One region of the Pseudomonas sp. Z4-20 genome, then DNA from elsewhere that is predicted to be linked to it. Evidence: riboswitches for the same ligand, from Rfam matches in the RefSeq annotation. Region 1 holds a riboswitch; each other region holds the start of a gene.
What was found. A riboswitch is a leader RNA that binds a small molecule or an ion and turns the genes downstream of it on or off. The one in region 1 is predicted to bind cobalamin.

Region 1 (10,131 bases):
TCAGGATTGTTCTGCTTATGTCGACGTCGGCCCGCCTCGCTCTCATGTTTCTCGCCGCGCTGCTCAGCGCATGCGCAAGCCGCACCCCACCGCCTGCGCCGGTGCGGGCCCCAGTGGTTTTTGCGCCTTCCCAAACTTTTTCTCCTGCCGCCGAAGACGTGCTTTTTCGAGCGCTGGGCCTGGTTGGCACACCCTATCGCTGGGGCGGCAACACGCCCGATTCAGGTTTCGATTGCAGTGGTTTGATCGGCTACGTGTACCGTGACGCTGCCGGTATTGCCCTGCCACGTTCCACGCGGGAAATGATCAGCATGCGCGCGCCAGCTGTTGGCAAGGAGGCGTTGCAGAGCGGTGACCTGGTGTTCTTCGCCACCAATGGCGGCTCCCAGGTCAGCCATGCTGGGATTTACGTAGGGGAAGGGCGTTTCGTCCATGCGCCGGCCACCGGCGGGACGGTCAAGCTCGACAGTCTTTCCAAGGCGTATTGGCAAAAAGCCTACCTGGGCGCCAAGCGTGTGCTGCAGCCGGAACACCTGGCGCGTAATCCCTGAGATATAGCAACTTGGCTGATGAGGCTTCTGTGGCGAGGGAGCTTGCTCCCGCTCGGTTGCGTAGCAACCGCTGAAAAGCTAGGGGCTGCTGCGCAGCCCAGCGGGGCGGTGCGACGTTTCGCTAAATCCCCTCGCCACAAGAGTGCATCAGCTTACTTTGCCGACACCCGCCAGATCTTGTTCCCCACATCGTCAGCCACCAACAACCCTCCCTGCTTATCGATCACCACACCCACCGGCCGGCCCTGGGCCTTTTCGTCTGTGCTGAGGAAGCCAGTCAGCACGTCCACAGGCTGTCCCACCGGCTTGCCGCCATTGAACGGGACGAAGATCACTTTGTAGCCACTGTGGGGTTTGCGGTTCCAGGAGCCGTGCTGCCCGATGAATGCACCTTGAGTAAAGGGTGCGGGCAACTTGCTGCCCTCGGCGAAAGTCAGCCCCAAAGAGGCGGTGTGAGGGCCGACGGCATAGTCCGGAGCGATAGCCTTGGCCACCAGGTCCGGGTTCTGCGGCTCGACCCGGACGTCGATGTTCTGCCCGTAATAACTGTAGGGCCAGCCATAAAAGCCGCCGTCTTTCACCGAAGTGATGTAGTCCGGTACCAGGTCGCTGCCGATCTCGTCCCGTTCGTTGACCGCCGTCCACAACGCCCCGCTGCTGGGTTCCCACGCCAGGCCGTTGGGGTTGCGCAGACCCGAGGCGAAGATGCGGTGCTTGCCCGTGGCCCGGTCCACTTCCCAAATCGCCGCGCGCCCTTGCTCAACCTCCATGCCATTTTCCGCGACGTTGCTGTTGGAGCCGGTAGTGACATACAGCTTGCTGCCGTCCCGGCTGGCGATCACGTTTTTGGTCCAGTGGTGGTTGAGGGTGCCGCCCGGCAAATCGACGACTTTGGTGGGTTGCGCCTTGATCTGCGTATCACCCTCGTTGTAAGGGAAGCGGATCAACCGGTCGGTGTCGGCGATGTACAGGTCATTCCCCACCAAGGTCATGCCGAACGGCGAATTGAGATTTTCCAGGAAGATCGTCCGGGTTTCGGCGATGCCGTCGTGATTGGCGTCTCGCAGCAATGTAATGCGGTTGGGACTGGGCACGCCAGCGCCGGCACGCCCCATGACTTTTTTCATCACCCAGCCCCGAATGCCCTTGGTGTCGTCGGGCTTGGGCGGCGCGTTGGTTTCCGCCACCAACACATCGCCATTGGGCAAGACGAACAGCCAGCGCGGATGGTCCAGTCCCTCGGCGAACGCGACCACCTGCAGGCCCTGGGCCGGGGTTGGCTTGGCGCCATCCGGCCAGCCGACGGCTTCTGCGATGTTCACCGTGGGAATCAGGGTCTTGTTCGGTTCGGGCAGTTTCGGCGACGGGCCGAAACCGTCGGACACCTGCAACGTGGAAGACTCGCCACAAGCAGCAAGCCCAGTAGCAAGGGCGATGATAAAAAGATGCGGTGGCTTGAGCATGCGCGCTTCCCTATGAATGCATGTGGTTATTCATAGAGAAGCGTAGCCGTGGGATGGTTCAACCGTCAGCTATGAGCCTGTTTCAGTAGCACGGCGATGCCGGGGTGATAATGGCCGGCCTCGTTGCGCAACTTGCGGTAGGCGTAGGGGAAGTACCAGGCCACGGCGCAGGTGTTTTCTTTCTGCAAGTCATCAATCATGTCCTGCAGCTCTTCGGGCGTGGCGCTTTGCTGGACTTTTTGCGGGGCGACGAACAGGCAGCCCACCTTCAAGTCGCTGGCATAGCTGATACGTTTGGCGTCGCTGGCGGCTTCTTGCAACGGTTGGGTCAGGTTCAGGTTGTTGACCTTGGGCCAGCGTTGCGTGGCCTGGATGAACACGCGTTCGTCGCTGCTGGCGATCAGCAGGTCGGCGCTGGCGTTACGCTCGCCTTCTTCATTCTGTTTGCGGGTCGGGGCATTTTGCAGCGTGACCATTTCAGCCATCCAGGCTGCTGCCGCCAGCAGTCCGAGGTTGGCTTTCTCATCGTGCCAGTAGGGTGTGTCGTTATCGCCGCGCACGGCGTTGTAACGGTCGATGCAGTCGAACCAGCGTTCCAGCACCGGGCGCAGGAATTCCAGTTTTGGATTGCTGATGATCATGCCTTGCATGTATTTGCCCTCTTGTTCTTGTGATATCGGGTCGTAGTGTCTCTTTGATATCACTTGCCGCAGATTCACACAAGATAGGCGTCAGTTTATTGATCAGGGCCGAGTAGCGAACCGAAACAGCTGGCGGCTTTAATTGACGCTCCACCCCCAACCCTCTAACCTTCGCGGCTTGTTTCAGGTGCTCTATGGCCGTGGCCGATAGGGTGAAACAGGGAAGCCGGTGAGTGCACACGAACCCGGCGCTGCCCCCGCAACGGTAAATGAGTAAACGCTGTGTACAGGGCCACTGTGTCGCAAGACATGGGAAGGCGCGCAGCCCGGCACCACGCCGCTCATGAGCCCGGAGACCGGCCTGATTCATCCAACGGCATCACGGTGGGCGATGCCAGGCTCCTTGCCGTCTTTTTTTGTGCCCGCCCGCCGTTATCCAGTCCCAAACGGAGAGCTCCCCATGACCGACACGCCTGATCGCGACGAACGCCACTTGGCGCGCATGCTGCGCAAAAAAGCCGTGATCGATGAGCGCATTGCCAATTCACCGAACGAGTGCGGCCTGCTGTTGGTGCTGACCGGCAACGGCAAGGGCAAGAGCAGCTCGGCGTTCGGTATGTTGGCCCGGGCCATGGGACATGGCATGCAGTGCGGCGTGGTGCAGTTCATCAAAGGGCGCAACAGCACCGGCGAGGAGCTGTTTTTCCGCCGCTTCCCGGAGCAGGTGCGCTTCCACGTGATGGGCGAGGGCTTTACCTGGGAAACCCAGGATCGCCAGCGTGACATCGCCGCAGCCGAAGCGGCCTGGGCCGTATCGCGCCAACTGCTCGGCGATCCATCGATTGGCCTGGTGGTGCTCGACGAACTGAACATCGCCCTCAAGCACGGCTACCTCGACCTCGATCAAGTCCTTGGCGATCTGCAGGCCCGCCCGCCGATGCAGCATGTAGTCGTGACCGGCCGTGGCGCCAAGCCCGAGATGATCGAGCTGGCCGACACCGTCACCGAAATGGGCATGATCAAGCACGCGTTTCAAGCAGGCATCAAGGCGCAGAAGGGCGTCGAACTGTGAGCAATGCTTCGATGACCAGCCGCCACTGCCCGGCGGTGCTGATCGCCGCCCCGGCTTCGGGCCAGGGCAAGACCACCGTCACCGCCGCCCTGGCCCGCTTGCATCGCAACCAGGGACGCAAGGTGCGCGTATTCAAATGTGGCCCGGATTTTCTCGACCCGATGATTCTCGAGCGTGCGAGTGGCGCGGCGGTCTATCAGTTGGATATGTGGATGGTCGGCGAGCAGGAAAGCCGGCGACTGCTGTGGGAAGCCGCCGCCGAAGCGGACCTGATCCTGATCGAAGGCGTCATGGGATTATTCGACGGCACCCCGTCCAGCGCCGACCTGGCGCGGCATTTCGGCGTGCCGGTGCTGGCCGTGATCGATGGCACCGCCATGGCCCAGACCTTCGGCGCCCTGGCCTTGGGCCTGGCCCGCTATCAACCGGACTTGCCTTTTGCCGGCGTGCTGGCCAATCGGGTCGGCACCTTGCGTCATGCGCAGTTGCTCGAAGGCAGCCTCACCGAAGGCCTGCGCTGGTACGGCGGGCTCTCGCGGGAAACCGGCATCGAATTGCCCAGCCGCCACCTCGGCCTTGTCCAGGCCAGCGAGTTGAACGACCTGGATGTTCGCCTCGACGCCGCCGCCGAGGCGTTGGCCAGCAGTTGTGAAGTCGCGCTGCCGCCCATGGTCGAATTCGCGGCGCCCGAACCGGCCGCCGTTGAGCCGTGGCTCGACGGCGTGCGCATTGCCGTGGCCCGGGATGAAGCGTTTGCCTTCACCTACGGCGCAAGCCTGGATCTGCTGCGGGCCATGGGCGCCGAGCTGCGCTTCTTTTCGCCGATTCATGACACCTCCCTGCCTGAGACGGACAGTCTTTACCTGCCCGGTGGTTACCCGGAACTGCATCACGTTGCCCTGGCCGGCAACGCGCCGATGCTCGCGGCGATCCGTGCGCACCATGAAGCCGGCAAACCGCTGCTCGCCGAATGCGGCGGCATGCTGTATCTGCTCGATTCATTGACCGACCTCGAAGGCGCTCGCGCCGAGCTGCTCGGCCTGTTGCACGGTGATGCGCAGATGCAGACACGTCTGGCGGCCTTGGCGTTGCAGTCGGTTGAACTGCCGGAAGGCATCCTGCGCGGGCATACCTATCATCACTCCCTGACCAGCACTGAGCTGGCGCCGATTGCCCGTGGTCACAGCCCTAACGGTGGGCGCGGGGCTGAAGCGGTTTTTCGCCAAGGACGGATGACGGCTTCCTACGTGCATTTTTATTTCCCGTCCAACCCGAGGGCCGTTGCCGCGCTGTTTGCGCCGGATCTTGAGCCCATTGGCGCGAGCAGGCAATGACCGATAACGCCTTCTCCGAGGCCGAACGCGAAGCCGTCTACCGCGCTATCGCCGAACGCCGTGACATGCGCCACTTCACCGGCGGCACGGTCGAACCGGCGTTACTGCGCCGACTGCTGGAAGCGGCGCATCGGGCGCCCAGCGTCGGGCTGATGCAACCTTGGCGGTTCATCCGCATCAGTGACCGCGCCGTGCGGGGGCAGATCCGCGAGCTGGTGGAGCAGGAACGCATCCGCACCGCCGAGGCCTTGGGCGAGCGCAGCGATGAATTCATGAAACTCAAGGTCGAAGGCATCAACGACAGTGCCGAGGTGCTGGTGGCGGCCTTGATGGACAATCGCGAGCGGCACATCTTCGGCCGTCGGACGTTGCCGGAAATGGACTTGGCCTCGCTGTCCTGCGCGATCCAGAATCTGTGGCTGGCGGCCCGCGTCGAAGGGCTGGGAATGGGCTGGGTGTCGCTGTTCGAGCCCCAGGCGCTGGCCGACCTGCTGGGCCTGCCCGCCGGGGCCAAGCCGTTTGCCATACTTTGCCTGGGCCCGGTAGAAGGTTTTTACCCGGCGCCGATGCTCGCCCTGGAAGGCTGGGCGCAACCGCGTCCGCTCGACGAATTGCTGTATGAAAATCGTTGGGGCGTGCGGCCATGAGCGTGGCGTTGCTCAGTGCCGCCGCGGTCGCGCTGGATGCGCTGTTGGGCGAGCCTCGGCGCGGGCATCCGCTGGTCGCTTTCGGACGTTTCGCCAACCGTATCGAACAACGGTTCAATTCCGGCGGGCGCGGCTGGCGTAGTCATGGCGTCACGGCGTGGATCATTGCCGTCCTGCCACTGACCCTGCTGGCCACGGCACTGTCCTGGGCACCGCTGGTGGGCTGGTTGGTGGATATTCTGGCGCTGTACTGCGCCCTTGGCCTGCGTAGCCTCGGCGAGCACGTCGAGCCGGTGGCGCGGGCGCTGCGCAAGGGCGATCTGGATGAAGCGCGCCAGCGTGTCGGCTATCTGGTCAGCCGCGAAACCGCTGAGCTGGATGAAACCGCCGTGGCCCGCGCCGCGACTGAGTCGGTACTGGAAAACGGCAGCGACGCGGTATTCGCCGCGCTGTTCTGGTTCGCCGTGGCCGGTGCGCCCGGAGTGGTGTTGTACCGGTTGAGCAATACCCTCGACGCCATGTGGGGTTATCGCAACGCGCGTTTCGAGCGTTTCGGCTGGGCGGCGGCGAAGATCGATGACGTGCTGAACTATATTCCCGCGCGCCTGGTGGCGTTGACCTACGCCGTGCTCGGCAAGACCCGTTTGGCGCTCAAGTGCTGGCGTACCCAGGGACCGACCTGGGACAGCCCCAATGCCGGGCCGGTGATGGCCGCCGGTGCCGGAGCGTTGGGCGTGGAACTGGGGGGCGCGGCGGTGTACCACGGCGAACTGCATCAACGCCCACCGTTGGGCGAAGGCGTGCCGGCGAGCGCCGATTCTATCGATCGCGGCTGGCAATTGGTCCAGCGCGGCGTATGGTTATGGCTGCTGATTCTCTGCCTCGGAGCCGAGTTTTATGCTTGAACACGGTGGGCGACTGCGCAACGCGGCCCGGCAATACGGCATTGCCGAGGCCGACTGGCTCGACCTGTCCAGCGGCCTGGCGCCCTGGCCGTTCGACATTCCGACTATTCCACTGCGCGCCTGGGCGCGCCTGCCCGAAATCGACGATGGCTTGGAGCAGGCTGCTTGCGATTACTACGAGGCAGCGCATGTGCTGCCGGTGGCGGGTTCGCAAATGGCTATCCAACTGCTGCCGCGCCTGCGCCGGGTCGGCAAGGTCGGCGTCTTGTCGCCCTGTTACGCCGAGCACGCCGAAGCCTGGCGCCGCAGTGGCTACATCGTGCGTGAAGTACTGGAAGCGGAAGTGGACTTCTTTCTCGACAGCCTCGACGTGCTGGTGGTCGTCAACCCCAACAACCCCACGGGCCTGAGCCTGAGCCCCGAACGCCTGCTGGACTGGCATGCCCGGCTGGCCCAGCGCGGCGGCTGGCTGGTGGTGGATGAAGCGTTCATGGACGTCACTCCGCAGCTGAGCCTTGCCGCCCATGCGCATCAGGTCGGGTTGATCGTGTTGCGCTCGTTCGGCAAGTTTTTCGGCCTGGCCGGGGTTCGCCTGGGGTTTGTCCTGGCCGAGCGGCACTTGCTCAAGCTGCTCGCCGAACAGGTCGGGCCGTGGGCCATCAGCGGACCGACCCGGGTGCTGGGCCAGGCGTGCCTGCTGGACACTGAGGCGCACGCGCGTCAACGACTGCGCTGCGAACAGACCAGTCAACGCTTGGCACTGGTGCTGGAGCGCCATGGCTTCAAGCCGCAGGGCGGCTGTGGGTTGTTCCAGTGGCTGATCACCGAGCATGCCCAGGCGCTTCACGACTTCATGGCCCATCGCGGCATTCTCCTGCGGTTGTTCACCCACACCAGCAGCCTGCGCTTCGGGCTCCCTGCCGATGACGCTGAATTCTCGCGCCTCGAACAGGCGTTCGAGGCCTACGCCAAGGACATTCGATGACCACCTTGATGGTGCAGGGCACCACCTCCGATGCCGGCAAAAGTACCTTGGTCACGGCGCTGTGCCGCTGGGTCAGGCGTCAAGGGGTGAGTGTGGTGCCCTTCAAGCCGCAGAACATGGCCCTCAACAGCGCGGTGACCGCCGATGGTGGCGAAATCGGCCGGGCCCAGGCCGTCCAAGCCCAGGCCTGCGGCCTCGAACCGCATACCGACATGAACCCGGTGCTGCTCAAGCCCAACAGCGATACCGGCGCCCAGGTCATCATCCATGGCCGCGCCGTGACCACCATGAACGCCGTGGCCTATCACGATTACAAGGCCATCGCGATGCAAGCGGTGCTGGCTTCCCATGAACGCTTGAGCGCCGCGTATCCCGTCGTCATGGTGGAGGGCGCCGGGTCGCCGGCCGAGATCAATCTGCGGGCCGGCGACATCGCCAACATGGGCTTCGCCGAGGCGGTGGATTGCCCGGTGTTGCTGATTGCCGACATCAATCGCGGCGGGGTATTCGCTCATCTGGTCGGCACCTTGGAACTGCTTTCGCCCAGCGAACAGGCGCGGGTCAAGGGCTTCGTCATCAACCGCTTTCGCGGTGATCTGGCGTTGCTGCAACCTGGCCTGGATTGGTTGCAAGCGCGCACCGGCAAACCGGTGATCGGCGTATTGCCCTACGTGATGGATTTGCATCTGGAAGCGGAGGACGGTCTCGACCAGCGCCAAACCGACAAAGCCGAACAGGTGCTCAAGGTGGTGGTGCCGGTCTTGCCGCGTATCAGCAACCACACGGATTTCGATCCGCTGCGCCTGCATCCGCAAGTCGACCTGCAATTTATCGGCCCCGGCCAAGCCATCCCGCCAGCGGATCTGGTCATCCTGCCCGGTTCGAAAAGCGTGCGCGGCGACTTGGCCTACCTGCGGGCCAACGGTTGGGAAACGGCAATCCATCGCCACTTGCGTTACGGCGGCAAATTACTGGGCATCTGCGGTGGTCTGCAGATGCTCGGCCGGCACGTCCACGATCCGCTCGGGCTCGAGGGCGCGGCGGGCTCCAGCCCCGGGCTGGGGCTGTTGGATTTCGCAACGACGCTCGAGCGCGAGAAGCAACTGCGCAATGTACGTGGGCGACTGGCCTTGGAGGATGCCGAGGTCAGCGGGTACGAAATCCATGCCGGCGTGACCACTGGTGCCGCGCTGGAAAACGCCGCTGTCTATCTGGATGACGGCCGCTGCGATGGCGCGCAGAGCCTCGATGGACAGGTTTTTGGTACGTATCTGCACGGGCTGTTCGAATCACCGGCGGCCAGCAGCGCCTTGTTGCGCTGGGCCGGGATGCAGGATGTGCAAACGGTGGATTACCACGGGTTGCGCGAGCGGGATATCGAGCGGTTGGCGGATCTGGTCGAGCGGCATCTGGATACTGGGCTGTTGCGTGAGCTTTGTGGGATCCATGGCGAGCCGGCAGCCACTTCGCCTATTTGAAGGAAAAAAACATGCTGCAACTGATCCTCGGCGGCGCCCGTTCCGGCAAGAGTCGCCTGGCTGAAAAACTCGCCACGGACACAGGATTGCCGGTGACTTACATCGCCACCAGCCAACCGCTGGACGGCGAGATGAACGAGCGTGTCGCCCAGCACCGCGCCCGGCGTCCGGTGGAATGGGCGTTGCTGGAAGAGCCGTTGGTGCTGGCGCGGGTGCTACGCGATAACGCCGCCAGCGATCGATGCCTGCTGGTGGATTGCCTGACCCTTTGGCTGACCAATCTATTGATGCTCGACGATCTCGGGCAACTGAACGCCGAGCGCGAAGCACTGTTGAACTGCCTCGACTCGCTGCCCGGTGAAATCATTTTTGTCAGCAACGAAACCGGAATGGGTGTTGTGCCGCTGGGCGAGTTGACTCGCCGTTACGTCGATGAAGCCGGTTGGCTGCATCAAGCCCTGGCCGAATGTTGTCAGCGCGTCGTGCTGACCGTTGCTGGCCTGCCCCTGACTCTCAAAGGTACTGCGTTATGAATCACCGGTGGTGGCTGGAACCGTGCAAGCCTGTTGATCTCCAAGCGCTGGAACAGGCCGCGGCCCGTCAGCAACAACTGACCAAGCCGGCCGGCTCCCTGGGACGACTGGAGTCGGTGGCGGTGCAACTGGCGGGCCTGCAGGGGCAAGTCAAGCCGAGCCTGGACCGGCTGTGGATCGCGATTTTCGCCGGTGACCACGGTGTGGTGGCTGAGGGCGTATCGGCCTTTCCCCAGGAAGTGACCGGGCAGATGCTGCTCAATTTCGTCAGCGGCGGCGCGGCCATCAGTGTCCTGGCTCGGCAATTGGGCGCCTCGCTGGAAGTGGTCGACTTAGGTACTGTCACGCCCTCGTTGGACCTGCCCGGCGTGCGCCATTTGAACGTGGGGCCTGGCACCGCCAATTTCGTCCAGCGTCCGGCCATGACCGTTGCCCAAGGCGAGCAGGCCTTGCAAGCCGGGCGTGACAGCGCAATGCGCGCCTTGGCGACCGGGACGCAATTGTTCATCGGCGGCGAGATGG
Region 2 (10,131 bases), 740 kb from region 1:
GATCGCCATGGTCGTTCCATGCTGCGCCAGGCTGGCAAGTTCCTCTCCAGCGGGCATGGCGGTTTTGTCCGCGTAGCGAGTCAGGATCACACTCTGGGATACGTCGGGCAGCGTCAGTTCGGCACCCAACAGGGCGGCGCAGGCTGAGGTGGCGGTGACGCCCGGGATGATCTCGAAAGGGATGTCCAGCCCCCGCAGGCAGCGGATCTGCTCGCCGATGGCGCCATACAGGCCTGGATCGCCAGAATGCACCCGAGCCACATCCTGCCCATTGAGATGGGCATCCTTGATTACCTCGATGATTTGTTCCAGATGCAGCTCGGCGCTGTTGACCACCTGCTCGGCGCGGTGGCCTTCCAGCACGGCGGCGGGCACCAGGGAGCCGGCGTAGATGATCACGGCGCAACTGCGAATCAGCCGCTGGCCCTTGACGGTGATCAGCTCCGGGTCGCCGGGGCCGGCGCCGATGAAATAAACGGTCATGACCGGTTCCTGTTGAACGATGAAGGCTTGCATGAGCGACGCTCATGATTCGGCGGGCGATTATCCGGCGTTACGATGTCGTCGCCAATGCCAAGGTGGCCTGCGGGCCTTTCTGACGGGTCACCCGCAAGGTTGCGGGCGAAAAACCCAATTGCTCGGCCAGTGCGAGGGCGGCGCTTTCGGCGATGCCGTGGCAGCCGGTACGCTCGAAGGCGATCCGGGAACGGTGGCTGAGCTGCCCTTGATAGCCCGACAACTGTTCGGCAGTGAAACACGTCAGCGGCAGCGCCAATTGCTCCGCCAGCTCCAACAGTCCCGGTTCGTCATGCTTCAGATCAATACTGGCCAGGGCCCGCACCTCATCGAGCGCAATGCCGTGGGCCAGCAGCGTCCGGTCAAGCAATGCCCGCAGCGCACTGGCCGGACAGCCGCGTTGGCAGCCCAGGCCGACCACCAGGATCGGCCCGGCCTTCATGCGTCGTGGTGCGCCTGGCCGCCACGGCGAAACAGCCAGGCGCTGATCAGCCCCAAGGCGAGCCAGAACGCAATGTTGGTCAACTGTGAGGCGATTTTGAACTGACTTTCCAGCGTTTCGGGCGCCAGCATCGAATGAACCTCGGGTTGCGGCGCGCCGATCACGTGGGGCACCAGCAAGGTTGCCAGACCCAGCAGCTTGAGCAGCCAATGCCGACCGAAAACCATCAGCGCGATGCCGACTGCCGTGGACGCCGCCGTGCCGATCCACCACATCTGCCGCTGGGCCAGATCAGCCGCCGCGGTGCCAGGCAATTCCGGCGGCAGGCCGAGGGTTGGCGCCAGGACAAAAGTGGCGTAACCGGCCAGGCCCCAAAGCAAGCCCTGGGACGTACGAGTCGGCGCGCGCAAGGTATACAAACCCGCCAGCATCAGGGCGAAACCCACCGCGACCACCAGGTTGCCTCCGGTGGTGGAGAGTACGCGTTGCCAGCCGTCTTCCGGTGCCCAGGCTTCGGCGTCGTGGGTGTGCGCCGCGCCCGAAGCGTGTTCATGGGCCTCGGCCACCGGAGCGTTTTCGTAGGTTTCGGCCTGCTGGATCAGCGGCGATACCCACAGGCTTTGCAGAAGAGTCAGCAGCAGGGCGGCCAGCAACCCGCTGAAACCGGCGGTCTGGGCGATACGCTTGATCATGTCGGCAGGTCTCAGTGGCAGGGGAACGCGGCGCTGTGCCGTGTGTCGTGGGCCGCGTTGTGCACCGCTTCGATGTGGGAGAAACCGGCGAAATAGACCAGACCCGCACCGAGGATGGAGGCGAAGATCGCTGCGCTCAGGCGCTGGCTCAGGGTGACGGTGCTACTGGTGGTGCGGGCGGTGCTGCTGATGGTCGACATGGCGCTTCCCTCTGGTCTTTTCAGCGGGTAAATCGAGCGCAATGAAAACCCGGGCGAAGGCTTGCCAGGATTCGAACAGCGCCCGCCCACCGCGGGTTTGTTGAGCATGAGTCATGGGCCGGTCTCCGGGCTAACGAGGGGCTGGGCCTTGAGCCTTGCCTGCAAGCATCACCTTCCCATGCGCATGCACAGTGGATTCGACGCTTCGCTCGCTTACCGTTGCGGGGGCAGCACCGGACTGACGTGGCCTTGAAGTAAAGCACACGATTCACCGGTTTCCCGTTTCACCCTGTGAAGGGCACCCGTAACAAGGTGCACAGGAGACCATGGGCGGGGGTGGGCGTCAATGTGTCTGGCGCGCTTGGTGATTTGAGATAGGGTTGAGGCTGGACACCGCGCTCACAGGAGAAACACATGCGCTTTTCAGCCTTGACCCAACGCATCACCGGCGACGGCGCCGCCGCCTGGCAGATACATGATCGGGCGCTGGCCATGCGCGAGCAGGGCAGGGAGGTGCTGTTGCTGTCGGTGGGCGACCCGGATTTCGACACTCCGTGCGCCATCGTCGAAGCCGCCGTCGCCAGCCTGCGGGCCGGCGATACTCATTACTCGGATACTCGTGGTCTGCACGCCCTGCGGGCCAGCATTGCCCGCCGCCATCAAGCGCGTTGCGGCCAAACGGTGGACGCTGGGCACGTCACGGTGTTACCCGGTGCTCAGTGCGCCGTGTATGCCGTTGCGCAATGTTTGCTCAACCCCGGCGATGAAGTCATCGTCGCCGAGCCGATGTACGTCACCTATGAAGCGGTGTTCGGCGCCTGCGGGGCGACAGTGGTGCCGGTGCCGGTGAGCCCCGAAAACGCTTTCCGGGTCGAGCCGTCCGACGTTGCCCGGCTGATCACCTCGCGCACCCGCGCCATGCTGCTCAACAGCCCCAACAATCCCTCCGGCGCCAGCCTGCCGCTGCCCACTTGGCAAGCGTTGGCGCAGCTGTGCATTGATCATGACTTGTGGCTGATCAGCGACGAGGTCTACAGCGACTTGCTCTACGAAGGCGAACACATCAGCCCGGCCGGACTGCCGGGCATGGCCGAGCGCACGGTCACCATCAACAGCCTGTCCAAATCCCATGCCATGACCGGCTGGCGCATCGGCTGGGCCATCGGCCCCGAAGCGCTCGCCGGACACCTGGCGAACCTGTCGCTGTGCATGCTGTTCGGCCTGCCGGACTTCGTCCAGCGCGCCGCCCAAGTTGCCCTTGAGCAGGAATTGCCTGAGGTGGCGCGGATGCGCGAGGAATATAGCCAACGCCGGGACCAGGTGTGCGCGGCGCTGGAAAACTGCCCGGGCCTCAAACCGGTGCGGCCCGATGGCGGCATGTTCGTGATGGTCGATGTGCGTGAGACGGGGCTGGGTGCCCAGGCGTTTGCCGAGCGGTTGCTGGATGGGTATGGCGTGTCGGTGTTGGCGGGGGAGGCGTTTGGGCCGAGTGCCGCGGGACATATTCGGATTGGGTTGGTGGTGGGGCGGACGGCATTGAGTAACGCTTGTCGGAGCATTGCGTTGTGCGCTGCTGAGTTGTGCAAAGTGGTCCCAAGTTAAACAAAGGGCAGAAATGGATCGTGCGCGAGCATATGTAGAACCTTGTTGCAACATCTTGCCGCCCCCCAACGAGCGCCGAATTTAGCCGACAGACGGTCATCAAACCTGTCAGACCTGACAGTAGCCAGATATCTGGGGCCGGAGCTTAATTATCTTCAGCAGAATAATTTGGCTCTCGCTAAGGTGATACAGCTCATGACAAAGCTTCGGTCCACTGTTTCAACTGCGCTTACACCGGGAGTGTTGGCAGAGCCGTTGTCTGTTGAAGGGGTGGATGATAATGACGCAGAAGGTTATGTGCCTCTTGATATATTGAACTCCGGCACGCGGATAGTTATTCCTCTGTGGGCTGATCCGGGACCTAATGATCAACTTTGGGTGCTCTGGCTACAAAGCGGAGTCGAAACTAGAATAGTTGATAGAACTTATCCAGCGATCGTTGTGGATCCCTTTATTTATGAGCCTTTGACACCTGCCCAAATGTCGTTGGACGGCGAGGCGTTTGTTTCCTACCGCGTCTGGAAACGCGGAGGCGGTAATTTTGACGATTCGCCATCACGAAAGTTAACCATCGATCACGCTCCTTTGTTAGTGCTGGCGGAGCCCAGCTTTCCTCATTCCACGTTGTGGGGATATCTGAACAATAAAACGGAGCCTCCACTTATTGTCGGCGTTACTGTAAGAATCCCTCCTGCCATTGGGATCGCTTTGCCAGGAGATCGCAATGAAGTTTATTGGACGGGATATCGGTCGCTAAATGGAAGCGGTGACCCCGTTCAAGGAACGCAAGGAGTATGGTCCAGGATACTGTCTTCAGATGATGTTAATAATGGTTATGAGCTGGTCGTCCCATTTGAAATTTATGTCCGACCGCTCATTGATAATGATTCGGCGCTAGTGTTTTGTCGCCTCTATCGAGGGGGACGATTGGTTGCCATGTCGAAAAAAGGATTGGTGAGAATAGACAGAGTGACACCTGGGGAAAGTGGGCCGACCGGTCTGAGTACAAAATCAATGAACGAAGGAGTAACGGAAATGAGAGCAAAACTACAACCCCCAAAAGCGCGTGCAAATGCAGTATCTACAGGCATTGTAACTGTCGATGCTGCAATCAACGATAAGCTGGCTGATGATTCGATTCCTGTCAGCGTTCTTGACTCGGGACTGTTAATTTTTACCGCTACAAATCTCGCCGATCCTCAGGATGGAGATGAGCTGGAAATTTATTACACCGTGGTGGGTGGCACTGAACAGAAGGTACCAGGATACTTTGATATGGAGCTAATCGCAGGTCGTCCAGACCCGTTCGAAATGGAGGTGGACGCGAGTCTGTTTCCAGAGGCCCCGACGCCTGCCGATCCCACGCGTTACGAAGTTCGTTATGAGTTGTACAAGGGCGGTGGCGGTAACAAAGACGACTCGACGATTGTAGAGTTCGCCATTGACCGTACCGCACCGTTCGAGGTTAAAGTTCCTGCGCGACTGAAAAACAAACCGACACCTGATGTCACGATGACCAATCGGCCCGCCGGACCTGGCTACGTTCTTGATGAAGCCTGGATCACGACAAATCCGAAAATGCTTTGCACCGTGCCCGTCGGTTATCCGCTGCGCCGACTTGATGATGTTTTAAGTTATTATCTGTCTTCGGGTACCACCGTGCTAAAGGTGTTTGAGGGCACAGTGGATGCCACTGGCTCATTCGACGTTGACAGCGCGGAGCTCCGTAATTTACCTAACCTGACTCGGGTCTCTCACGCCTATGAATGGAAAGATTTGCCTGGTAACCTGAGCGCGCGCTCGGATGCTCGACCTTTGTTTGATCTACGGTTGGCACAAGATCCAGAATTACTTGAGCCCAAAGTTCCAAAGACCGACCCGAATCGAACGGTTCCCTTATATCTCGACGACTTCGTGACGGGCTCTGCACCTGTGCTGGCTATTGTCGAACAGCCGCTCCACGGTCTCAGCACGGATGAAATTGAGTTGTTTATTGAGGATGCTTCTGATTCGCTGGTTTTCGAAAGTTTTGGTAAAAAACCTCTAGGTACGGCGAATGTTGAGTTCACCCTTGATTACGTTAAGTTAGCCAGGCTTTTCGACGATTCGACACAACCCAAGGAGGTAAAAGTCTGGTACGAGCACACCCGCGTCGGATCTACTCCGCTTGATAGTCCGGTGATTTACATATTTTTGAATTTTGTGTATGCGGGCCCCGGCAACCCCGATTTACCCGACCTGATCAACCCCGACCTGCAGCTGGTTACAGTGAAAGGGGCTTCCAATACATCTAATATCATTACCCCTGGCGATAGGAATAGCCCCGGTACCATCAGTGTTCCAGTCTGGTTTGGTTTGCCTGATCTCGTAGGGGGTGAGCAAGTCGATTTCTATATTAATGGCACACTGGTTGACACGTTTCTACCCTTTGGTGGAGAGAGCGAATTAGTGGGGAACGTTACGGCAGCGTTCATCAAGGCATTGCCAACAGCTACGGTTAAAGCTTATTGGACGATTAAATACGTTGGTAGTAATAATAATATTATTAAATCGCCTGAGCAGGATGTGGTTGTTAATGCTCAGAAAATTGACCTGCTGCCTCCAACCATCAGGATGCGGACCCGTGACGAGATTTCTTGTTTTGCAATGGACAACCCTGTAACGGCTTGGACAATGGCCATGGGTATCCCTAAAGACGCAACGAACTTGCCGCCAGGGAAAAACATTACGGTTCATTTTGTGGGTGTCACGGATATAACCGGCACAGCCGAAGTGCCAGGCACGGCAGATTCACAACCCTACGTGATCAAGGCGGCGGATCAGGTCGATATTGCGCAGGTCGGCACGGCTGATAAGTTCAAATTGAACCAGCCTTTCAGGGGGGCAATTGCCTTCGGGAAATATTGGTATGAAACCGATATAAACGGTACTCAGTCATCCGAGGTGGTAATTAAGCTGTTCGATATCATCAATACCAGTTTTGAGTATTGCGATCGGATGGATGCGCCTGCGCCGACGCCATAATATTGTTGTCTGAGCAGATAATCACGTCCAGGGGTGTGAACTCCTGGCTTGATTCCCTGCGGTCGTAATCTTTGCTTTTTTTTTGTTTCGGAAAATTCTGAGCTCTTCGGAGGATTATTCCTACATTCGTTGTGCTCGATAATCTTTATTCTGCCGGGCGCTTTCGAGAGATGGTTTTTTTAAGAGAAATCATTTAACGGTTATGTCTATTGTCAGGAAAATACAATGTCTCGCATATCAGGTTCAAAGTGTGGAAAGGCAGGCCGCTATTTGCTCGGTTCGATTTTCTTTGTTTCCTCCTACTCTTTCGCGGCTATTCTCCTGCCGGGGCAGGATGGCACTGTGGACAACACATCCCCTCTTGAAGACTGGCGTGTGTCGGGAGGGGGGACACTCACAATCGATAACGGTACAGCGCTGACCGTTAGTGCCCAAGATGCCGATGTGGTTTTCAACGGAGGCCAGAGTCAGCGCATTGATGCCACCGCTTCTCGCGTGAACCTCTCGGGCGCAACGGTTAATAGTGCGGTGGACAGAGGAGGTCTTCAGCTGATCGACAGCTCCGCCACCATTGATGCCAGCACTATTACCAGTAGCAACAGTATGGGCCTGCTGTTGGGGCGCAATATCAACACCCCAACCGCCTCCAGCGCAACGGTCACAGGCGGAAGCACGATTACCGGCCTCCTCGGTGGTGCAAACGCCACCGGCTTCAGCGTCCTGACGGTCAACGATTCGACCTTGCGTGGCACCGGCGCCACCAGTTATGGCGTCCAGCTTGAAGGCGCAACGCTTTCGGCGACCGGCAGTACCATTTCCGGTGGACAGGACGGCCTGCGAATCGGCGCGGACAATACAGGCGTCAACGCCAGTACGGTGACGTTGAACAATACGCTCGTAACAGGGGACACCGGCTCGGCGATCGTAGTGGGGTCCTTTGGTGCTGCTGGCGCCGTCGCTACCATCAACGTGCTCAATGGCTCGCAGTTGAACGGTGGTAACGGAACATTGTTGCAAGCCACCAACCGCTCCACTGCCAACGTCAACGTCGATGCCAGCGCGCTACGCGGCGACGTCATTGCCGAGACCGGCAGTACTGTCTCGTGGTTGATGCAGAACGCCTCCTCGCTTGAAGGCAATTTGCAGAACGTCACCAGCGTCAACCTCAACACCAACAGCACGTTGAACGGCAACGTACTGGCCGTTGCGGGTACGGGGGCCGCGGTCAATCTGAATAACGGTTCTGCAATCAACGGCAATGTGGAGAACGTATTCGACCTTAAGCTGGACAACAACAGCCAGATGACCGGCGACGTCCTCTCGGATGCCAACGGCAGCGTATTGCTCAATAACGGCTCTGTACTGACCGGCCAGATCACCAATTCGGGCAACCTGAATATCAACAATGCGGCGCAATGGGTGATGACCGGCGACAGCACCGTGCAGCGACTCGGCCTGAGCAGTGGTGTGGTTCGCATGGGCACTAATGAGCAGTTTCAACAGCTGAACATTGGCGAGCTGTCGGGTAACGGCACCTTTGTCATGGGCACCGACCTGGGGAACGGCAACACGGACTTCCTGAATGTCACCGGTACAGCCAGCGGGCAGCATCAATTGCTGGTCTCCGCGACCGGGACGACGCCAACCAGTGCCGAAGCGGTCAAGATCGGCAACATTGCTGCTGGCGACGCGAGTTTCTCGCTGGGCGGTCGTGAGACAGTCGACGCCGGTACGTTCGTCTATCGATTGAAGAAGGACGGCGAGGGTTTGTACCTCAATCCCGACCGAGACACCGTCAGCCCGTCCACTAATACGGCACTGGCTTTGGCCGGCAGCGCTCGCAGCGTATTGAATGCTGAAATGAATATGCTCAACGATCAGATCGGTGATCGGGGGCTCAGCGCACGGCCCGATGCGTCAATGCGTTCGGCCAGCGACAACGAGACCAAGTTGAGCAACAGTGTCTGGATACGGACTTACGGTAATCAGTACAGCGTCGAAAATGCCTATGGCGACGGTTACTCACAGAACCAGAACGGAATCACCGGCGGTGCCGATACGCTGGTAGATATTGGTGATCGCGCATGGGTGCTGGGTGGGTTCGTGGGTACCAGTCACACCAACATGGACCTGCGGTATGGATCCAGCGCAACGGTCGACAGCGTAAATCTCGGTGTTTACGGCAGTACATTCGATGTTCAGAGCGGTGTGTTCGTCAATGTCATGGCCAAGGTCAATCAGTTCAACAACAAAGCCAAGGTCACCATGAGCGACGGCACGCGCTCAAAGGGTGACTACAAAGCCTTGGGCGCCAGCGGTTCGGTTGCAGTGGGCAAGCATATCCGCCTGCAAGATAACTACTTCATTGAGCCGCAAGTGCGGGTCTCGACCGGCGTCACCCAGAGCGAGAGTTATCGCCTGGACAACGGTCTTGAGGTCAAAGCCGACACTATGCGTTCTGTGCAAGGAAATGTAGGCGTAAGGGGCGGACGTGTAATCAGTCTCGACAACGGCAGCCTGTTGGAGCCTAGCCTGTCGGCCGGCGTCAACCATGAGTTCGTGAAGACCAACGAAGTTCGGATTAACGATGACAGCTTCGATGACGACCGCGCCAGTACCGCGTTCGAATACGGTGCAGGCCTGAAGTGGACGCCAGCCCAACGTAACTGGCAGGTTTCGGGCCAGGTTGGGGGCAGCAAGGGGACGACCGTCAGTCAGGATTGGAGCGGTAGCTTGCGGTTGAGTTATTTCTTTTAAATGACGGTTCCTGCCTTGGGATAATGTGAAATGCCCCGATAACGTCGGGGCATTTCTGTATCCGGAATAAAGATACGTTGAGGCTGTGTGAAATTATGTAAGGGTTTTGCTCAGCGGCGGACGAGGGCGTATATCCTTGGCGGCTTGAGATTCTCAGCGCCTTGTACCTTTGGATACACCCATGCCCAACATCCTCCTCGTCGAAGACGACGCCGCCCTCTGTGAATTGATCGCCAGCTACCTGGAGCGCAACGGCTATCACGTCAGCGTGCTCAACCGTGGCGACCATGTACGTGAGCGGGCGCGGGTCAATCCGCCGGACCTGGTGATCCTCGATCTGATGCTGCCGGGGCTGGACGGCTTGCAGGTCTGCCGCTTGCTGCGGGCCGATTCGGCGACTCTACCAATCCTGATGCTCACCGCCCGCGACGACAGCCACGACCAGGTGCTGGGCCTGGAGATGGGTGCGGACGACTATGTCACCAAACCCTGCGAGCCACGGGTGTTGCTCGCCCGAGTGCGGACATTGTTGCGACGCAGCAGCCTGACCGAGCCGCAGACGGTCAATGATCGCATCGTCATGGGCAACCTGTGCATCGATCTGTCCGAACGCACGGTGACCTGGCGTGGGCAGCCGGTGGAGCTGTCCAGCGGCGAATACAACCTGCTGGTGGTGCTGGCCCGGCATTCCGGTGAAGTGCTGAGCCGCGACCAGATTCTGCAACGCTTGCGCGGCATCGAATTCAACGGCACTGATCGTTCGGTGGACGTGGCTATTTCCAAGTTGCGGCGCAAGTTCGACGACAACGCTGGCGAAGCGCGCAAGATCAAGACCGTGTGGGGCAAGGGCTATCTGTTCAGCCGTTCCGAATGGGAATGCTGACCGATGTGGAAGCTG
Region 3 (10,131 bases), 850 kb from region 1:
GGACAGCCTTCTCAGCGCCCGCAGAACCTCACCCGGGACAACATCCGCAAATCCCCTTCGCGGTAGTAGTCGTCGCTCCAGCTGTCGTCCGGGGCCAGGGGCTTGACCTGCTTGAGGGCGAGTTTCTTGGCGAAATAGCGGAACCGGTAATGCTCGTAGAAACGCAGCAGCTCCAGACCGTAGCGGTCGGCCAGGTCGGTGTCGCCTTGGATGATGAGGTAGTTCTCGTCGTTGCTGCTGCTGGCGGCGGCGCTCAGGTTATGGCTACCGCTGATGATCGTCGGCGTGTCGCTGGTGAAATCGGTGACCACGGCCTTGGTGTGGACCAGCAGGTTGCCCTTCTGGCCTTTCATGTTTTCCCTGAGCCAACCTTCCAGGCCGGTATTGAGCAATGCGGTGGCGGCGAATTCAGCGGTGCGGTCGGCGTGGAAACCGGTGATTCGGCTGGTGGTGTTCTGCAGGCCGTAACGCAGGACGTCGTCGTTGGGCTGGCCGAGCAAGGCATCGAGGATCCGCTCGGGCAAGGCAAACGCGGTGACGAACAGCAGGTCCTTTCGAGCGGCATCGATGACTTCGACGAAGCGATCGAGGTCGCCCTGCCCGCTGCGAGGCGAGAACCCGGCGAACAGCTTCTCGTCCCTCGCCATGGGATTGTTGCGGGTCAGCCACTCGCGGGTGGCCCCGACGTCGTCGGGCGCGGCCCAGATTTGCTCGAACACCTCAAGATAGGTGGCGCTGATCCGTGGCTCGTCCAGCACATGGACGACGTTGGCCTGACGATAGACGCCGTTGGCGGTGAAATTGGTGCTGCCGCACAGCACCGCTTCGGGGTGCGGCACGCCGGCCTCGTCGACCTTGCCGAGGACGATGAACTTGTTGTGGAAAATAGTGTGGGTGAGCCGCCCCCGCTTGTTCGCCGCCGGCAGCTTTTCCAGGCTGGCCTCGTTGCGCAGCGTAGTATCGTCATCCGGTTCGGCATGGTAGAGCACCCTCACCCGCACACCGCGCGCATGGGCGGCGTTCACCGCATCGACGATCACCGGCAGCTCGTATTCGTAGATGGCGACGTCCAGCGCCCAGTTCGCATCCAGGGCGCGGTCGACGAAACCGATCAGCCGCCCCAGCAAGCCGTTTTCCAGCCAGCGACGCGGCGCGTCGGGCCAGTCGTCGATGGACAGGTTGCGGTTGGCACTGATCAGCGCATCCAGTTCGGGAAACTTGCGTTGGAACGCCTGGCTGGCGGCCACCGCCCGGTTGAAGATGACCTGCTGGTTGGCCGGCTGGCCGTCATCGCTGGTGACGGTCACTGCCAGGGATTCGCCCAGTTGCGGCGCCTCGGGAGTGCCATAGGCCAAGTGGACACGGTAGTGGATCGTCATGCCGGGATTCACGGCGTAGTCGGCCCAGCGAAATTTCTGTAGCGGCGCCTTGTCGCTGGGCGTGGCGTGGAACTGGGGAAAGGTGTGGGCCTTGTCGGGGAAGGTCAGGCTGTTGAAGAGGAACAGCCAGGGCTTGTCGCCCTGCTGCTTCTCGATGGCAAAGCCCAGCAGGCCCTTGCGCCGGGATTCGGCCAGGTCCATGGCGAGCAACACGCCGTTGGTGCCGGCGTAGGCCTTGACCCGGAAATCGTCCTGGGGATTGGTGACGAGTATGCGCATGGTTCACTCCTGGAAGGGTTGCCTGAGCATAGAGCAGTCATGCGCGAACCCATCAGCTCTCATCAAGATGGCGATACTCAGCCCCCAACTGGCCCGCCAACTGCTTCGCCCGGCCCAGGCGAATCGGCCCGCGCTCGATGTCGATCAACAGGCTGGGGCATTCGAGCAATGGCAGCGACGTGCCTGCTTTCACGCGACCGTCGGTCATCAGCAGCACCCGTTGTTGCTCCGCCGGGAAGCGCTTGCGCCGGGCCGCGAGCCAGCGCCCGGCCTCGTTCACCGCCGCCAGCAACGGCGTGCCGCCACCGGCGCCCAATGTGTCGAGCCAGTCACGCAGGCCAATGGCGGCCTTGAGACCTTGCACATGCCAGGCCGGAACGCCACCGCTGGCCGTCAGCAGCGCCAATCGGACGCGTTGTCGGTAGGCATCGTCGAACAGTTGCGCCAGCAGCCCCTTGCCGTCGCTCAAGGCCCGATGGCGACGGGTCGAAGCCGAGGCGTCGACGATCACCAGCCACAACTCATGGGCGGAACGCTGGCGCCATTTCAAGCGCAGGTCCGCAGGCAGGCGTGGACGGCCGTTGAGCAAGGTGCCCGGCCAGTCCACCACGCCGCCGGTTGCCGTTTTGCTTCGGCCCTGACGGCCCTGATCCAACCGTCCCGGACGGGGTCTGGCATTCGCCCCCGCCGGCGAATGGGGGCGAATGCCTAGGGCTTTTTTGGCCAGCTCGGCACATCACGCCGGGCGCCGGTGGGTAACGCCCGGGCCGGTAAGTCGCCCCATTGGCCCTGGCCTTCGCTGGGCCTGCTCGCCTCGTTCGGACTCGACTGCGGGGCCTGGGACGGCTCCGGTGCGGGCGCGGTGTGGCCGCGGCGGCGATGGCGCAGGGCAAATTCGGCGACGGCATCGATGTCCTCGTCGGCAATGGCATCCGCGCCACGCCAGGCCGCATGCGCGCGGGCGGCGCGCAACCAGACGAGATCGGCGCGCAAACCATCGACTCCAGCCGCAAAGCAACGCTCGGTAATCTGCGCCAGCGCCGCGTCGTCCAGCGGGATTTGCGCCAACCGCGCCCGCGCCTGCTGGCAACGTTTGCGCAGTTGCTGCTGGGCCGGCTCCCACTCGGTGCAAAACGACGCGGGGTCGCTGTCGAAATCCAGCCGCCGGCGAATGATCTGCCCGCGCTCGGAAGGTGCGGTTTGGCCGTCCAGTACCACGTTCAAGCCGAAGCGGTCGAGTAGTTGCGGACGCAATTCACCCTCTTCAGGATTCATGGTGCCGATCAATACAAAGCGCGCCGAATGCCGATGGGAAATGCCGTCGCGCTCGATCAGGTTGGTACCGCTGGCCGCGACATCGAGCAGCAAGTCCACCAAGTGATCGGGCAGCAGGTTCACTTCATCGACATACAGCACACCCCCGTCGGCCTTGGCCAACACGCCGGGGGAAAACTGCGCGCGCCCCTGCGCCAATGCCGCGTCCAAATCGAGGGTGCCCACGAGCCGCTCTTCAGTGGCACCCAGGGGCAAGGTGACGAACTGACCGCTGGCCAGCAGGTCTGCCAGACCCCGGGCCAGGGTGGACTTGGCCATCCCTCGCGGGCCTTCGATCAGCACACCGCCGATTTTCGGGTCGATGGCGGCCAGGCACAGCGCCAGCTTCAAGTCATCGGCGCCGACCACGGCGGAGAGCGGGAAATGGGGGGTGTCGGTCATGTTGAGTGTCTCATGGATATTCGATAAACCCTGTGGCCACAAAGGCCCGCGTCGATCATCAATAAGTCAGCCATCTTCTTCAATGTCCAACAACAGGTGCTCCAGCGCCTGGCGGTATTCGCCGGGATCCTGCCACATCCCCCGCTGCTGCGCCTCGAGCATGCGTTCGGTCATGTCTCGCAACGCGTCGGGGTTGTGCTGGCGGACGAAGTCGCGGGTGTCCGGGTCGAGCAGGTAAGCGTCGGCCAGCAAGGCGTATTGGTGGTCGTCGATCAGCTGCGTGGTGGCGTCGAAGGCGAACAGATTATCCACGGTCGCAGCCAGTTCAAACGCGCCTTTGTAGCCGTGGCGCTTGACCCCGGCGATCCATTTCGGATTGACCGCACGGGAGCGGATGACCCGGTTCAGTTCTTCCTTCAGGGTGCGCATCCTGGGCAGGTCAGGCTGGCTGTGATCGCCGTGGTAACTGGCTGTCGGCTGACCGCTCAGGGTTTCGACCGCCGCGAGCATGCCACCTTGGAACTGGTAGTAATCGTTGGAATCGAGCAGGTCGTGCTCGCGGTTGTCCTGGTTCTGCAACACCGCTTGCACCTGGCTCAGGCGCCGGGAGAATTGATCCCGCGCCGCCGTGCCTTCATCGCCTGAGCCATAAGCGTAGCCGCCCCAATTGAGGTACACCTGCGCCAAGTCTTCTCGGCTCTGCCAGAGACGACCGTCAATGGCGCCCTGCACACCCGCGCCATAGGCACCGGGCTTGGCGCCGAAGATCCGCCAGCCAGCCTGGCGCGCGGCGTCCTCCAACGACACGCCCGAATGCAGCAAGGTTTCGCGCTCGCCACGGACTTTCGCCGCCAACGGGTTCATGTCGTCAGGTTCATCAAGGGCCGCAACGGCTTGCACCGCCGCATCGAACAAGCGGATCAGGTTGGCGAAGGCATCCCGGAAGAACCCGGACACCCGCAGCGTGACATCGACCCGCGGCCGGTCCAGCAGGCTCAACGGCAAGATCTCGAAATCGTCGACCCGCTGGCTGCCCGTGGCCCACACCGGGCGCACGCCCATCAACGCCATGGCTTGGGCGATGTCGTCGCCGCCGGTGCGCATGGTGGCGGTGCCCCACACCGACAGGCCGAGTTGGCGCAAGTGGTCGCCGTGGTCTTGCAAATGCCGTTCGAGGATCAGGTTCGCCGACTGGAAGCCGATGCGCCACGCGGTGGTGGTGGGCAGGTTGCGCACATCGACGGAAAAGAAGTTGCGGCCGGTGGGCAGCACGTCCAGGCGCCCGCGACTCGGCGCGCCACTGGGGCCGGCCGGGACAAAGCGGCCGGCCAAGGCGTCGAGCAAGCCGCGCATTTCCGCTGGGCCGCAAGCGTCCAGGCGCGGCGCGACGACCGAGCGCAGGTGCTCGATGATGTCCGCGACAGCTTCCCAGCCCGGCGCGTCGAGCCACGCGAGTTCGCCTGCCAGGGCTTGTTCGATCAACCCGGCGGCGAACAGCTCCAGGCGCTCCCGAGTGTCGCCGACGGTGCGCCATGGCTCGTCGCTGACCTCGCGCAACACCTCGGGGCGGTCCGCTTCCCAGGGTTCGGCCAGGGCACAATCGAGTGGGTCGAAACCCAACCCGAACGCCTTCGCCAACGCCCGCAGCAAGCTCGATTGAGCGCCCTTGCCATCGCCTCGGGGGATGCGCAGCAACGCCAGCAAAGTGTCGATGCGCAGCCGCCCGGCGGGCGACTCGCCGAAGATGTGCAGCCCATCGCGGATCTGCGACTCCTTCAAATCGCAGAGGTAAGTGTCCAGGCGCGGCAGCCAGACCGCGGCGTCGACGTCGCTGTCGAGCGCGGCATCAAGTTGCAGTTCGCGGTCGATGTGGGTCTCGCGCACCAGGTTTAAGATGTCCCGTTGCAGCTCTCGGGCGCGGCGCGGGTCGAGCAGTTGCGCCTCGTAATATTCGTCGGCCAGCAGCTCCAGGTTACGCAGCGGCCCATAGGTTTCGGCCCGGGTCAGCGGCGGCATCAGGTGGTCGATAATCACTGCCTGGGTCCGACGCTTGGCTTGGGCACCCTCGCCCGGGTCGTTGACGATGAACGGGTAGATGTTCGGCAGCGGCCCGAGCAACGCATCCGGCCAGCAGTTCTCCGACAGCCCGACGCCCTTGCCCGGTAGCCATTCGAGGTTTCCGTGCTTGCCGACATGAATCACCGCGTGGGCGCCGTAGGTGTGGCGCAGCCAGAAATAAAACGCCAGGTAGCCGTGGGGCGGCACCAGGTCCGGGTCGTGGTACACCGCGCTCGGATCGACCTGATAACCGCGCGCCGGCTGGATACCGACAAACGTCAGGCCAAGGCGCACGCCGGCGATCATCAGTCGGCCGTCGCGGAACATCGGGTCCTGTTCGGGCACGCCCCAGCGCTCCAGCACCGCCAGGCGATTGGCCTCGGGCAGTGCGTCGAACAGGCTGTGATAAGCCACCAGCGCCAGGCTTTGATGGCAGGGCCGCAGGTCGAGGCTGTCCAGATCGTTACTGACGCCGCCGAGCAACCGCTGGATCAACGCAGTGCCGCTGTCCGGCAATTCGGCCGCCAGCGGATAACCTTCGGCCTGCATGGCGCGCAGGATATTCAGCGCCGCCGCTGGGGTGTCCAGGCCGACACCGTTGCCGATGCGCCCGTCCCGGGTCGGGTAGTTGGCGAGAATCAGCGCCACGCGCTTTTCTACGTTGGGCAGGCGCGCCAGGCGGGTCCAGCGCCGGGCCAGTTCGGCGACGAAGTCCATGCGCTCGGGCACCGCCCGGTAGCAGACCACGTCGCTCTGGCTGCGCTCGCTGCGCCAGGCCAGGTCCTTGAAGCTGATGGGACGGCTGATGATCCGGCCATCCAGCTCGGGCAAGGCAATGTGCATCGCCAGGTCGCGCGGCCCCAGGCCCTGCTCGCTGGCGCGCCAGCCGGGTTCATTGTCCTGGGCGCAGATCGCCTGGATCACCGGGATGTTGCGGCGAAACGGTCGCAGGTGCGGTGCTTCAGGGCTCGATTGAGCGAAGCCGGTGGTGTTGAGAATCACGTCCGCCTCTATCTCTTCCAGCCAATCTTCCACCCGTGCCAGGCAGCCGGGTTCCTTGAGGCTGGCCACGGCAATCGGTAGCGGATTCAGCCCTACCGCTTGCAGGCGCTGGCAGAACACGTCGATGAAGGCCGTGTTCGCCGCTTGCAGGTGAGAACGGTAGAACAGCACCGCCGCGACCGGTTGTTCGGCCTGCCAGTCGGTTTGCCAATCGTTCAGGGTCGCGTTGGTTTTTCCAGGATGGTAGATCGCCGTGCGCGGCAGCGGCTGCGGTTCGGCCCACGGGTAATCGCGACCAAACCATTGGCTGCCGAGGTGATGAAACAAGTTCAGGGCGTTCCCCAATCCACCCTGGCGCAAAAACTGCCAGAGTCGGTCGCGATCCTCGAAGGGCACATTGCTCAGTTCGCTGAGCTCCGGATCGGGGCGATCATCCCCCGGCACCAGGATCAGCTTCACGCCGCGCCCGGCGAGTTCCATCAGCCGCTCGATGCCGTAGCGCCAATAGCCGATGCCGCCATGCAGCGACAACAGGATGACCTTGGCATGACGCAGCACGTCGTCGATGTACAGATCCACGGAGGCGTGGTTCTGCACCTGCATCGGGTTGGCGAGGCGAAACTGCGGGTAGTCATCCGGCAACTGCCGCGCCGCTTCGGCCAGCAGCGCCAGGCTGGAGTCGCCGCTGCACAGGATCACCAGCTCGGCGGGGGTTTGCCCGAGGTCGGCGATGTTGTCATCCGACACAAATCCGCCGGGCTGGGTCCTGAGCAGGTGCATGGCTTAGGCGCTGAGGGCAGCGCGCAACTGCGCTTCGAGCAGGCCGGCATCCAGCGCCTGACCGATCAGTACCAGGCGCGTAACCCGCGCTTCATCGGCGCCCCACTGGCGGTCGAAGTGTTTGTCGAAACGGGTGCCGACGCCCTGGATCAACAGGCGCATCGGCTTGTTCGGGATTGCCGCAAAACCCTTGACCCGCAGTACGCCATGCTGGACCACCAGTTGCGTCAGCGCGTCCAGCAGCAGGCTTTCATCGGCCTGGGGCAACTCGATGGAAATCGAATCGAAGGCATCGTGATCGTGGTCGTCTTCATCGCCGTCATGGTGGTGATCGTGATGACTGTGACGCCCGTCGATGTGTTCTTCGGAGCCGGCGCCCAGGCCGATCAGCACGTCCAGCGGCAGGCGACCGCTGCTGGCTTCGATGACCTTGACCGCTGGCGGCAGTTCTTCGGCGACTTCCAGACGGACTCGGGCCAGGTCTTCGGGGCTGATCAGGTCGGCTTTATTGAGGATCACCAAGTCGGCGCTCGCCAGCTGATCGGCGAACAGCTCGTGCAGCGGTGATTCGTGGTCCAGGTTCGGGTCCAGCTTGCGCTGGGCATCGACCTGGTCGGGGAACGCGGCAAACGTGCCGGCGGCCACGGCTGGGCTGTCGACCACGGTGATCACCGCATCGACGGTGCAGGCGCTGCGGATTTCCGGCCACTGGAACGCCTGGACCAAGGGCTTGGGCAATGCCAGGCCGGAGGTTTCGATGAGGATGTGATCAAGGTCGCCGCGCCGGGCGACCAGCTCGCGCATCACCGGGAAGAATTCTTCCTGCACCGTGCAGCACAGGCAACCGTTGGCCAGTTCATAGACGCGGCCGTTGGCTTCTTCTTCGGTGCAACCGATGGAGCACTGCTTGAGGATTTCGCCGTCGATGCCCAGCTCGCCGAATTCGTTGACGATGACCGCAATGCGCCGGCCCTGGGCATTGTCGAGCATGTGCCGGAGCAAAGTGGTCTTACCCGAGCCGAGGAAACCGGTGACGATGGTGACGGGGAGTTTGGCCAGTGTTTTCATCGGATGCCCTTTGGCAAGGTGGCGGGCAAACGGGACGACAACCGCAGGCAGGCACGCGCGGAAGATTTCGCCACCGGATCACCCCGCCCGGTTGTAGTGAGAATCTGTTGTCGAGGCAGGTCTCCTGGCTTTCGGCGGGCCAGTCCGGGCTTGTCTTGCAAAGCCTTGCACTGGCGTTTCCTGCGCCTTCCCGTGCGCCTTTTTTACAAAGGACTTGCACAGTGGCCTGGCAGGAACGTCACCGTTCACAGTTGCGGGGGCAGCCGCGGCTTGGACCGCGTTCCCTTCTTAGCTTCGGCGCACGCCAAAGAACCTCGAAGGCGCAAGGCTACGCAGGGTGTGCAGGCGGGTCAATCTCTGGAAGGCAATCTCCCGGCGGCCGAGGCGCCGCGGCGAGATCAACGGGCCGCCACGCGCCAGAGCCGGGCGATGCGGGCCACGCCAAAAGGCGTCTTTCATTTTTTTGTTCTCCGGTTCCGATGCACGGCATGCTGCCCGATGACCCAGGGGCTGACGCTGGTCCAGCGCACAATATTCCTGAAGCATTATCAGCCAATTTCACAAAGCGGTTGGATCCACGCGGCGGTTCTGGTATTTGATTGGACCTTTCCCATCGATAAAAAGGATCTTGTCCATGAGCTACCGCACGCTGGGTCATTCCGGGTTGCAAGTCTCAACGCTGACCCTGGGCACCATGATGTTCGGCGAACAGACCAGCACCGAGGATTCACTGCGGATCATCGGCAAGGCCTGGGACCAGGGCATCAACTTCATCGACACGGCCGACGTCTACACCAACGGCCGGTCCGAGGAAATCGTCGGCGAGGCGATCGCCAATCATCGCCATGAATGGGTGCTCGCCACCAAGGTCGGTTTCGGCCCGCCGGACGGCATGCCCAACCGCAGCGGCCTGAGCCGCAAGCATCTGTTCAATGGCATCGAGGCCAGCCTGACGCGCCTGGGCACCGATTACCTGGACATTTATTACCTGCACCGCGAAGACCACAACACGCCGTTGCAGGTCACGGTGTCGGCCATTGGCGATCTGATTCGCCAGGGCAAGATCCGTTACTGGGGCCTGTCGAACTACCGCGCCTGGCGCATTGCCGAGGTGATTCGCATCGCCGACGACCTAGGCGTCGACCGGCCGGTGATCAGCCAGCCGTTGTACAACATCGTCAATCGCCAGGCGGAAACCGAACAAATCGCCGCTGCGCAGAACTACGGCCTCGGCGTGGTGCCCTACAGCCCCCTCGCCCGTGGCGTGCTCAGCGGCAAATATGCGCCGGACGTGGCGCCGGACGCCAACAGCCGCGCCGGCCGCCAGGACAAGCGCATCCTGGAGACCGAATGGCGGGTCGAGTCCTTGCGCATTGCCCAGCAGATCCAGCAATACACCCAGGAGCGCGGCGTGGGTATCGTCGAGTTCGCCATCGCCTGGGTGCTGAACAACCGCGCCGTCACGTCGGCCATCGTCGGGCCGCGCACCGAGGAGCAGTGGGACGCGTATACCAAGGCACAGGCGGTGCAGATCACGGCGGACGACGAAGCCTTCATCGATTCGCTGGTGACGCCGGGGCATGCTTCGACACCGGGCTTCAATGACATGAGCCATTTCGTGCCGGGGCGCGTGCCGCGTACGTCGTAACTTACACAGAGATCACCGTGGCGAGGGAGCTTGCTCCCGCTCGGCTGCGCAGCAGTCGCTCTTTTGGGGCCGCTACGCGGCCCAGCGGGAGCAAGCTCCCTCGCCACGGGTAAACGGCTCTCTTTTTGCAGTCCCAATAACAAGAGGCACCCGTGTCCAAAGGCATCGCTCTATCGGTCTCGGCCTCCGCCCTGTTCGCCG

Region 2: it holds a riboswitch for cobalamin, as region 1 does, so the genes downstream of both, J3P82_RS15625 (CbtB domain-containing protein) here and cobO (cob(I)yrinic acid a,c-diamide adenosyltransferase) in region 1, are expected to answer to the same signal.
Region 3: it holds a riboswitch for cobalamin, as region 1 does, so the genes downstream of both, cobW (cobalamin biosynthesis protein CobW) here and cobO (cob(I)yrinic acid a,c-diamide adenosyltransferase) in region 1, are expected to answer to the same signal.

Annotation. Positions count from the first base shown of each region.
Region 1 is NZ_CP071641.1:4,184,962-4,195,092, reverse strand. Features, by position in the region: gene J3P82_RS19135 (C40 family peptidase) at 18-551, shown strand; gene J3P82_RS19130 (PQQ-dependent sugar dehydrogenase) at 704-2,014, opposite strand; gene J3P82_RS19125 (hypothetical protein) at 2,080-2,664, opposite strand; cobalamin riboswitch at 2,824-3,034, shown strand; gene cobO (cob(I)yrinic acid a,c-diamide adenosyltransferase) at 3,116-3,727, shown strand; gene J3P82_RS19115 (cobyrinate a,c-diamide synthase) at 3,739-5,061, shown strand; gene bluB (5,6-dimethylbenzimidazole synthase) at 5,058-5,708, shown strand; gene cbiB (adenosylcobinamide-phosphate synthase CbiB) at 5,705-6,613, shown strand; gene cobD (threonine-phosphate decarboxylase CobD) at 6,606-7,598, shown strand; gene J3P82_RS19095 (cobyric acid synthase) at 7,595-9,076, shown strand; gene cobU (bifunctional adenosylcobinamide kinase/adenosylcobinamide-phosphate guanylyltransferase) at 9,088-9,609, shown strand; gene cobT (nicotinate-nucleotide--dimethylbenzimidazole phosphoribosyltransferase) at 9,606-10,131, shown strand, end outside.
Region 2 is NZ_CP071641.1:3,442,403-3,452,533, reverse strand. Features, by position in the region: gene cobM (precorrin-4 C(11)-methyltransferase) at 1-483, opposite strand, end outside; gene J3P82_RS15635 (cobalamin biosynthesis protein) at 554-958, opposite strand; gene J3P82_RS15630 (CbtA family protein) at 955-1,650, opposite strand; gene J3P82_RS15625 (CbtB domain-containing protein) at 1,662-1,850, opposite strand; cobalamin riboswitch at 1,950-2,171, opposite strand; gene J3P82_RS15620 (pyridoxal phosphate-dependent aminotransferase) at 2,265-3,452, shown strand; gene J3P82_RS15615 (hypothetical protein) at 3,648-6,476, shown strand; gene J3P82_RS15610 (autotransporter outer membrane beta-barrel domain-containing protein) at 6,702-9,233, shown strand; gene J3P82_RS15605 (response regulator transcription factor) at 9,415-10,116, shown strand; gene J3P82_RS15600 (ATP-binding protein) at 10,120-10,131, shown strand, end outside.
Region 3 is NZ_CP071641.1:3,339,634-3,349,764, forward strand. Features, by position in the region: gene J3P82_RS15050 (phospholipase D-like domain-containing protein) at 12-1,658, opposite strand; gene J3P82_RS15055 (vWA domain-containing protein) at 1,711-2,265, opposite strand; gene J3P82_RS15060 (ATP-binding protein) at 2,367-3,374, opposite strand; gene cobN (cobaltochelatase subunit CobN) at 3,441-7,214, opposite strand; gene cobW (cobalamin biosynthesis protein CobW) at 7,218-8,282, opposite strand; cobalamin riboswitch at 8,380-8,614, opposite strand; gene J3P82_RS15075 (hypothetical protein) at 8,571-8,741, opposite strand; gene J3P82_RS15080 (aldo/keto reductase) at 8,917-9,930, shown strand; gene rarD (EamA family transporter RarD) at 10,083-10,131, shown strand, end outside.